One region of the Paraburkholderia flava genome, then DNA from elsewhere that is predicted to be linked to it. Evidence: riboswitches for the same ligand, from Rfam matches in the RefSeq annotation. Region 1 holds a riboswitch; the other holds the start of a gene.
What was found. Region 1 has a riboswitch for manganese ahead of E1748_RS14040 (TMEM165/GDT1 family protein). Riboswitches for the same ligand answer to the same signal wherever they lie in the genome.

Region 1 (4,718 bases):
GTAGCGTCCGGATTACGGCGCACACGCATCGTGCTGCGGACGATCGTGCGTTCGGGGACGAGATCGAATTCGAGCGCGACGGTATCGATCAGGAAAGCGGGCGGCGCGTAGTCGGCGCGGTGGATCACGACGGGAGTTGCGGTATCGGCCATGGTCTCGGATGAGAGAGGGGGATTTGGAGCCGGTTCGCGGGGTACGCGAACCGGACATGTCGGCCCATTGTACAAAGGCTCGACGGTTCCTGCGGGGCGAACTTTTTACCGCCTCGCGCAGTCAGCGTATTATCGGCCCGCCGCGCGACGCGTGGCTTACGACAGCAATACGAGGACGACCATGAAGCTCGATCGATGGACCCGCCACGCCGCACTGACGCTGGCGGCACTGAGCGTACTGTTTTCCGGCTGCACGACCTACGTGGCGAGCCGCGTGACCGCATTCTCCGACTGGAACGGCAGCGACGCGACGCGGACCTATGCGTTCACGCGCACGGCAGAGCAGCAGAATAATCTCGAGCAGGGCACCTACGAGCGGATCGTCGCCGACGAACTCGCGAGCGATGCTTTCCGCCGCGTCGATCCGGCTGCGGCCCGCTATCTGGTCGGACTCACGTATTCGACGCACGCCGACACGATGACGATCGCGCAGCCGGTCTACTACAACCCGTGGCCGGGTCCTTACTGGGGCCGTCCGTTCGATCCGTGGGGGCCGTTCGGGCCACCGTTCCCGGCGGGCTACGTGAATCAGACCTATCCGGTGTCGGTGCACACGCTCGGCATCCGGATCACCGAGCGCATGACCGGCAAGGAGGTCTACAACGTGACGGCGCGCACCGGTGGTGATGATCCGTCTTTGGTCGGCGCGATGCCGTACCTCGCGCGCAGCGCGCTCGCCGACTTCCCGCTCGCGAACGGCACAGTGCGCATGGTCAAGATTCCGCTCGATAAAAACGGTGGGCGGCCGAACGAAATGTCCGGTGCGCCGGCTGCCGCGGCGCCTGCGGCAGCGTCCGCACCGAAGGTCGTGCAGTAGGTTTTTCTTTTGCCAGTCTTGCGTGTGCAGCCGGCGTGAACGGCTGTACAAAAAGAACGGCCTCGCAGGGTGAACCTGCGAGGCCGTTCTTTTTTGCGGTGTCTGAGAATCTGTGAGGACGTCTTTATACGTGGTGCAGCGGGGACAGCGTTAAAGCGTTAGAGACCGACACCCATGATCGCGAGGGCGCCGAGCACGACGAACATCACGGCCGCGATGCCGTGCACAAGCTTCGTCGGCAGGCGATGCGCGAAGCGGTCGCCGAGCAGGATCGCCGGCACGTTCGCGATCATCATCCCGAGCGTCGTGCCCGCGACCACGCCGAAGAAGTCGTGGAAGCGCGCCGCGAGCGCGACCGTCGCGAGCTGCGTCTTGTCGCCCATCTCGGCGAGGAAGAACGTGACCACGGTTGCGCCGAACACGCCGAGCCGGGTGCGCGTCGCTTTCGCTTCTTCGTCGTCGAGCTTGTCGGGCACGAGTATCCATAACCCCATCCCGATGAACGATGCAGCGAGCGCCCAGCGCATGATGGTCGGCGTGACGAGCGAACCGAGCCACGCACCGAGCGCGCCGGCGCCTGCGTGATTGACCATCGTCGCGACGAGTACGCCGAGAATGATCGGTAGCGGTTTGCGATAGCGGGCCGCGAGGACGAGCGACAGCAGTTGCGTCTTGTCGCCGATTTCGGCAAGCGCGACTGCGCCTGTTGAGATCAGAAAGGCTTGTTCCACGTGTGATTGTCTTCCGGGCCGAGATGAGTGCGAGCGACGATCCACGACGCACCGGGCCCTGTGACGGCGGTCATGGATCATCGGTCTCGCCAGGCCCGAGGCTGCGTCTGCCATGGCCGTGAGGCCAAGTTTGTTGACAGACGCCCCCGCGAATCGCGTGCCGTGCGCCCGGTGAAGCAGATGGCGCTGACGCGTTGCGGGGCGGCTACTCCCCAATGAAGGGCGGAGTATAGCACGCGGTTTTTGTCGTATCGGTACGAAGCCGGTGAGCCGCGCAGTGTGTCCGGAAGAGGTTTCGCACTGCACCGGATAGCGGAGTTTTACGCGTGATTGTCGGGTCTCTGAAAGCTTTGGGTGGGGGAAATTGCCAGGTCTTTTGCAATGGCCGCAAGAGGTTCTTTGTTAAGTGTTCACGTTGCTTTGACATTTCGTCGCGCTGACGACACGAATGCATACCTACACGTTTATTGAAGCTGATTTACTGCGGGATATTCAGTATGATTCCGCGCATACGGGGTACATAAAGTAAGTGCGAGAAAGTGCGACACGCTGGACGTGCTGCCTAAATAAACAGGGCAATGTGCCGTTAATTCGCTGAACCATAGAAAAAGACTGGATCGACTCCGGAAGCAATTGTCCCGCGAGCGTTGCGCCCTTAAGGCGTGCATCGCGAAGGGCACGCTCCGTCAGGCACCAGCAGCCAACCTAAGCGTGAACCGATATGCCCGATCTGCACTGGACTATTCCGGTTGCCCGCTGGTCTTCCTGGCCCGTCGCCGCAGCCGCAGCGCCCGATATCGGCTTTATCGAGCCGATGGTCCGGCGTCGTCTGAGCACTCTGTCACGTATCGCACTGAAGGTCGCGCATGATTGTGTGGCGCAATATCCCGAAGTCCGCGTCGTCTTTGCGTCTCGCCACGGCGAGTTGCGGCGCACCACCGATATTCTCGAATCCATCACGACCGGCGAACCCGTATCGCCGACTGCCTTTAGTCTGTCCGTGCTGAACGCGATGTCCGGCGTATTCGGTATTGCGCGCGGCGATCGCTCGCCTGCGAATGCGGTGTCGGCGGGTGCTGAAACGCTCGGATACGCGTTACTCGAAGCCCATGCGCAATATGCGGCGGATCCGTCAGGGCCTGTGCTGCTCGTCTACGCCGACGAACCCGCCGACGCAGTCTACGGTCCCGTCGACGACGAAGTGCAGGGCGGTGCGATCGCGGTGCTGCTCGATGCCGTTCCTGCAGACCAACCTCCGGCACAACTCGAATGCACGGTCGTCACGAACACGACTGAAATCGCATCCGCCGCTGCCACGCTCACATCCTTCGCGACCCAAGGCGAGGCGGTACTGCACTGCCTGTCGCAGCGCGAACCGGCCGCATGGCGCAGCGCACGTTCGACGTGGCAATGGCACTGGCGCGGAGCCGCAGCATGACGACGCGTATCGGCTACTACTGGCGACTGTTCGCGACAGGGCTGAGCTTCATCGTATTCGGCCTGTGCGGTCTCGCGTTTTCGCTGCTGGTGTTTCCGCTCGTGTGGCTGTGGCCGCACCGCGCGTCACGGCAGCGTGTCGTCACGCTCACGATCCATCATTTTTTTCGCGCGCTTGTCGCCGCGTTGCAGAAGATCGGTGTGATGGAGCTCGACGTGCGCGGCGCCGAGGCGTTGCGCACGCGCGGGCCGGCCATCGTCGTCGCGAATCACCCCACTTACCTCGACGTGGTCGTGTTGCTGTCGCTCACGCCCGCCGCGTGCTGTGTCGTGAAAAACGCGCATTGGGGCAACCCGTGTTTCTGGGGTATCGTGCGGGCAGCCGAATACGTGAGCAACGCCGACCCTGTCGAACTCGTCGAAGCCGGCTCGCGACAACTCGCGGCGGGCTACACGATGATCGTCTTTCCGGAGGGCACGCGCAGCCCCGCGCCGAACCGCATGCACGTGTTCTCGCGCGGCTTCGCCCACATGGCGCTGAAAGTGGATGCGCCGATCCTGCCGGTCCTGATGGACTGCGATCCCCCGGCGTTTACGCGGCAGATGCGCTGGTACGACGTGCCGCCGCGTCCGTTCCGGATGCGCGTGAATGTGCTCGAGCCACTTGGCGTCGAACAGTTCGCGGCCGACGACACCTCGCCTGCACTCGCCGCGCGCACCGTGACGCGCGCGGTCGAAGCTCACATTACCCGGCATCTGTTCGACTATGGATTCTTTAAAACTGGAAATTAAGCAGCTTCTGATCGAGGCGCTCGATCTCGAAGATCTGAGCCCCGCGGACATCGACGACGATGCGCCGCTGTTCGACACCGACGGTGTCGGCCTCGATTCGATAGACGCACTGGAGATCGGCATCGTGCTGCGCAAGAAGTATCAGCTGACCATCGCAGCGAACGACGAGCGCACGCGGGAGCATTTCCGTTCGATCAACACACTTGCGGCACTGATCGCCAGCCAGCGCGATACGGGCCATGCAATGAACGAAACCGCCACGAAAGGGGAATGAATCGTGACCGATGCAGAGATTCTTGATCGCATCCGCGCCATCTTCAAGGAGAACTTCGCGATCGAGCCGGAGCGCGTGACGCCCGAGGCTCACCTGTTCGAAGAACTCGATCTCGACAGCATCGACGCCGTCGATCTCGCGATCAAGCTGCAGGAAATGACCGGCCGCCGCATCAAGCCGGATGAGTTCAAGTCGGTACGCACCGTCGGCGACGTCATCAGCGCGGTCGAGTCGCTACTCGCGGCGCAGGACTGATGCAGTCGACGCGGATACTCGGCGGCATCGTCCAGGTGACGCTGACGCTGGCCTACCCGGCGTTGATCCTCTGTGCGTGGCACTGGAACGCGCCGCGCTACGTCGGCTGCATGCTGCTTGCGGTGCTGTGGCTGCAGCGCTGGATCGGTCGCGGCAGCATCGCCCGTTCGCTGCGGCGCTTCACCACGATCGACTGGTGC
Region 2 (4,718 bases), on a different contig from region 1:
CGCTGCTTGCGCGCGATGGGCGGGCATGGCGGCCGCTGGTGCAGGAGCCTGCTGCGAAGAAGCAGGATTCGAAGTGATAAACCGGTTAGACGACCGACTTCACACGAACGACCTTAAAGGGGACCTGGCGTGACGACTCGCAAGACAACGACCACTCGAAAAACCGTGCGCAAGACCGCTTCCACTTCCGGTGCGAAGGGGCGCACAACGGCGACTAAAACCGTTCACGCGTCGAAGACCGCGAAGACCACTCGCGCTGCCGCAAAGAAAGCCTCGCCCGCACGCGGCCGCAAGGCGGAACACATCCTCGCCGTCGACGTCGGCGGCACGGGGTTGAAGGCCGCGATCATCGATTCGCAGGGCAAGATGCTGACTGAGCGCGTGCGCGTCGCGACGCCGCATCCGTGCACGCCGGGGCAACTCGTCGATGCGCTGGTCGCGCTCGTGCAACCGATCATCGCCGCGTTCCCGCCGACGCAGATTTCGATCGGCTTCCCCGGCTTCGTGCGCAACAACCGCGTGCTGACGGCGCCGAACATCGGCGTCGACGGCTGGCACGACATTCCGCTTGCGTCCGCGTTTGCCGCGCGCCTGGGCGATCTGCCGGTGCGGATGATCAACGATGCGGAGATGCAGGGCTTCGCCGCGATCGAAGGCGACGGGATCGAGTTCGTGCTGACGCTCGGCACCGGTGTCGGCACGGCGATTTTTCGCGACGGCGAACTGATGCCGCACCTGGAGCTTGCGCATCATCCGGTCAGCAAGGGGCGTGCGTACGATCAGTACATCGGCGATGCGGCGCGCAAGAAGGCCGGCGTCAAGCGCTGGAATCACCGCGTCGAGAAGGTCATCGCGATTCTTTCGTCGCTCGTGAATTACGACAAGCTGTGGATCGGCGGCGGCAATGCGACGCGGATCACGTTCAAGCTGCCGCCGAACGTTGCGGTCGTGTCGAACGATGCGGGTATCGAGGGCGGCGCGAAGCTGTGGCATCCGCGTTCGCTGCGTGAGACGCGGCAGTTGCCGGATGCGAACCGCCGCTCCGGCGCGTTCGCTCATCCGAAGGCCGGAAAGGCGTGACGTCGACCTACCGCTAGCTCGACAACCTTTCGATCAACGCCATCGCCGCAGACGGATTGCTCGCTTTGTAGCCGCTGATCACGTACAGGTACACGTCGCGTGCGGTTTCCTTCGCGGGCGACTTGCCGAAGGTTTCGAGCCCTTCCGGCGTGCCGCCTGCTGCCCACGTGCGGGCACGGGCGGCCCATTGATCGAGCGCGCCCTTGTCGTAGCCGTGCGGGTGCGCTTCGTCGGTGCCCATGATCCGCGCGTAGACGAACGGCGCGGTGGCGTCGGCGATCTGCGGATACTTCGAATCGCCGGCCATCACGATCGCGACGCCGTACTTGCGCGCGAGCGCGACGAACGCATCGCACTGGAAGCTCTCGTGCCGCACTTCTACCGCGTGACGCAGCGTGAGTCCGTCGGCGCGCTTCGGCAGCAGGTCCAGAAAAGCGCAGAAGTCTTCTTCATCGAACTGCTTGGTCGGCGCGAACTGCCAGTTCACTGCGCCGAGCCGGTCGCGTAGTTCGAGCACGCCGCTCGAAAAGAACCGCTCGACCGATTCGCCCGATTCGGCGAGCACCCGTCGATGCGTCGCGAAGCGCGGCGCCTTCAGCGAGAACACGAAACCGTCCGGCGTTTCGTCGCGCCACTTCGCGAACGTCTCCGGCTTTTGCGAACCGTAGAACGTTCCGTTGATCTCGATCGACGTGAGCTTGCGGCTCGCGTATTCGAGTTCGCGTTTCTGTGTGAGACCTTCGGGATAAAACGTGCCGCCGCGCCACGGCTCGAACGTCCAGCCGCCGATGCCCGTCAGGATCCGGGCCTTTTTCGTTGCCATGAATGCCGCCTCCGTGTCCGTCGATGCGCTCGATGTGCGCTACGCCGGACAAGTGTAGCGAATGCGGCGCGCGCGAGCATGACCGCATCGCGTAGCGCGCAATGACACAGCAAGCGAAGGCTGTACGACGCACGCGTATCGCGAACCTACGACGCCTACGCGAAAATCTTCAGATGCTCGGCAAGAATAGTGCCGCCGATGCCGATCAGCACGACACCGCCGGCCAGTTCCGCGCGCCTCCCGGCGACATGACCGAGCACACGGCCCAACAGCACGCCAATCGTGACCATCAACGCAGTGGCGAGACCGATCGCCGCAGCAGTCGAATAGATGTTGACGTCGACGAACGCGAGGCCCGCGCCGACCGCCATTGCATCGATGCTGGTGGCGAAGCCGGTTAACGCGAGTAGCCAGAACGAGTGCGTCGCTGGCTTCTCCTCTTCGATCTCTTTCGCGGCAAAGCTGTTGAACACCATGCGGCCGCCCAGGATAAGCAGCAACGTGAACGCGATCCAGTGATCCCACGCGGACACGTATTGCGCGGCGGCCCTGCCGAGAAACCATCCGGCCAGCGGAGTCAGTGCTTCGATGACGCCGAAGATCAAGCCTGTTTTGAGGGCTTCGCTCCAGCGGGGACGATGAAGCGTCGTGCCCTTGCCGATTGCCGCGGCAAAGGCATCGGTCGACATGGCAAACGCGAGGAACAGAGTGGCAACGGGATTCATGAGAGGAGCGCTCAAGGTCGGGCGGAAAACCGCGACACACCATCGCGCCCGACCGGTCGCGTGGTATGTCGATGGTCTTGCCAACCTGACGGCTACCTGCACCACGGTCTGGGCGACCGAGAATGTTGATGCAGGCGCTTCTGGGTAGAAGCCGGCTACTCCCCAAGGACAGACGCGAGCATATCACGTCAGAAAGGCTTTTGTAATAACCCCGGGACTCCGCCGTGATTGCGCTATTCCGGCTGCCCCCGCTCGCGCAGCAGATCCGCGAGACTGCGCGGCGCCGGCACCAGTGGCGCGCGGTGGCGAGTCCAACCCATCTGCCGCGACGGCGTGAGCGCACGCAGCCGTGTCGCGGCCCAGCGGAACAGCCGGTACACGCGCGGATGCGCGAACGCGCCGCTCCAGAAACGCCACACGATATGCTCGCGTCGACTGAAGTTCGCGCCCTGGCCGCGCAGCGGATGCGCGACCGTTTCGTCGGGTGAGCGGTTCGCTTCGGTGCGCAGCCGGATCAGCAGCTTCGGAATCGGAATGCGCACCGGACACACCTCGCCGCATGCGCCGCACAAACTCGATGCGGTCGGCAGATCGGCGGTCGCATCGAGGCCGAGCAGATGTGGCGAAATGATCTTGCCGATCGGGCCGGGATACGTCGTGCCGTACGCGTGACCGCCGATCCGCGTATAGACCGGACAGTGATTCATGCACGCGCCGCAGCGGATGCATTGCAGCGTCGCGCGCAATTGCGTGTCCGCGTAGGCCTGCGTGCGACCGTTGTCGAGCAGCACGATGTGCATCTCGCGCGGACCGTCGAGTTCGCCTGCGCGGCGCGGTCCCGAGATCAGGTTGAAGTACGTGGTGATCGCCTGGCCGGTCGCGGAGCGTGTGAGCAGGCTCGACAGCGGCACGATGTGTTCGAGCTTCGCGACGACCTTCTCCATCCCCATGATCGCGATGTGCACGTCGGGCACGGTGGTCGACAGGCGGCCATTGCCTTCGTTTTCGACGAGCCACAGCGTGCCCGTGTCGGCGGCGGCGAAGTTCACGCCGGACAAGCCGATGTCCGCATCGACGAACGCGTGACGCAGTGCGCGCCGGCCGGTCTGGATCAGCTCGTCGACATCTTCGGTGTACGGCGTGTCGGGGATGTGTTCTTCGAACAGCGTGGCGATGTCGCCGCGCGTTTTGTGGATCGCGGGCATCACGATGTGCGACGGCTTCTCGCCGGCCAGCTGCACGATGTACTCGCCCATGTCCGACTCGATGCACTCGATGCCGCGTTCGCCGAGATAGTGATTCAGCTCGATCTCTTCGCTCGCCATCGACTTGCCCTTGATCACGCGCCGCGCGCCGCGTTCCTGTGCGATTCGATGGATGATCGCGTTCGCTTCGTCGGCGGTTTCGGCCCAGTGGACGTGCGCGCCGGCTGCGGTCAGCTTCGCCTCCAGTTGCACCAGCAGATCGGGTAGCCGTGCGAGCGCATGCTGGCGGATCGCTTCGCCGAGATCGCGTAGTGCGTCGAGTTCGGCATCGTCGGGGAACTGGACGGCGCGTTTCTGTTGCAGGAAGTCCATCGCGCCGCGAAAGCTGCTGCGCAATTTCGGGTCGTCGAGTGCGGCGCGGGCGCGGGCCTTGAAATCCGTCTGCGGGACGAAGTGCAGCGGTTGGGCGCTCATTGCGTGGCTCCTTCGTGCGCGTTTGCAGTATCGGTGACGATCACGACCCACACCTTGCGTGGGCCGTGCGCGCCGTATGCGAGCGTCTGCTGGATGTCGGAAGTCTTCGATGGTCCCGAGATCAGCACGAGATTCGTCGGCATGCCGTCGCGCCAGCGCTCGGCGTGCGCGGCCGCGTGCAGGTCCGCATGCAGCGTGTGCGCGTGCACGAGCGCGATGTGCAGCGGCGGCGCGAGCGAGACGGTGCGTGGTGTGCCCGCATCGGGTGCGACGATCAGCGTGCCCGTCGATGCGATGCCCGAGCGCGCGACGGTGAAGCCTGCGTCGATCGTGTCGAAGAGTTCGGTTTTCCAGTGTTCGATCGGCTGCGCGTAGGTGCGCGCGTTCACGTCGGGCGGCAGCGCGGCAGCG

Region 2: it holds a riboswitch for manganese, as region 1 does, so the genes downstream of both, mntP (manganese efflux pump MntP) here and E1748_RS14040 (TMEM165/GDT1 family protein) in region 1, are expected to answer to the same signal.

The regions. Positions count from the first base shown of each region.
Region 1 covers NZ_SMRO01000002.1:594,485-599,202, forward strand. Annotated here, with positions in the region: gene pepN (aminopeptidase N) at 1-152, opposite strand, end outside; gene E1748_RS14035 (DUF4136 domain-containing protein) at 334-1,029, shown strand; gene E1748_RS14040 (TMEM165/GDT1 family protein) at 1,188-1,760, opposite strand; yybP-ykoY riboswitch at 1,799-1,986, opposite strand; gene E1748_RS14045 (beta-ketoacyl synthase chain length factor) at 2,482-3,198, shown strand; gene E1748_RS14050 (lysophospholipid acyltransferase family protein) at 3,195-3,989, shown strand; gene E1748_RS14055 (phosphopantetheine-binding protein) at 3,964-4,263, shown strand; gene E1748_RS14060 (acyl carrier protein) at 4,267-4,518, shown strand; gene E1748_RS14065 (COG4648 family protein) at 4,518-4,718, shown strand, end outside.
Region 2 covers NZ_SMRO01000001.1:1,776,116-1,780,833, forward strand. Annotated here, with positions in the region: gene zwf (glucose-6-phosphate dehydrogenase) at 1-77, shown strand, start outside; gene E1748_RS07920 (ROK family protein) at 304-1,080, shown strand; gene E1748_RS07925 (DUF72 domain-containing protein) at 1,094-1,903, opposite strand; gene mntP (manganese efflux pump MntP) at 2,059-2,628, opposite strand; yybP-ykoY riboswitch at 2,634-2,804, opposite strand; gene E1748_RS07935 (LutB/LldF family L-lactate oxidation iron-sulfur protein) at 2,862-4,307, opposite strand; gene E1748_RS07940 (LutC/YkgG family protein) at 4,304-4,718, opposite strand, start outside.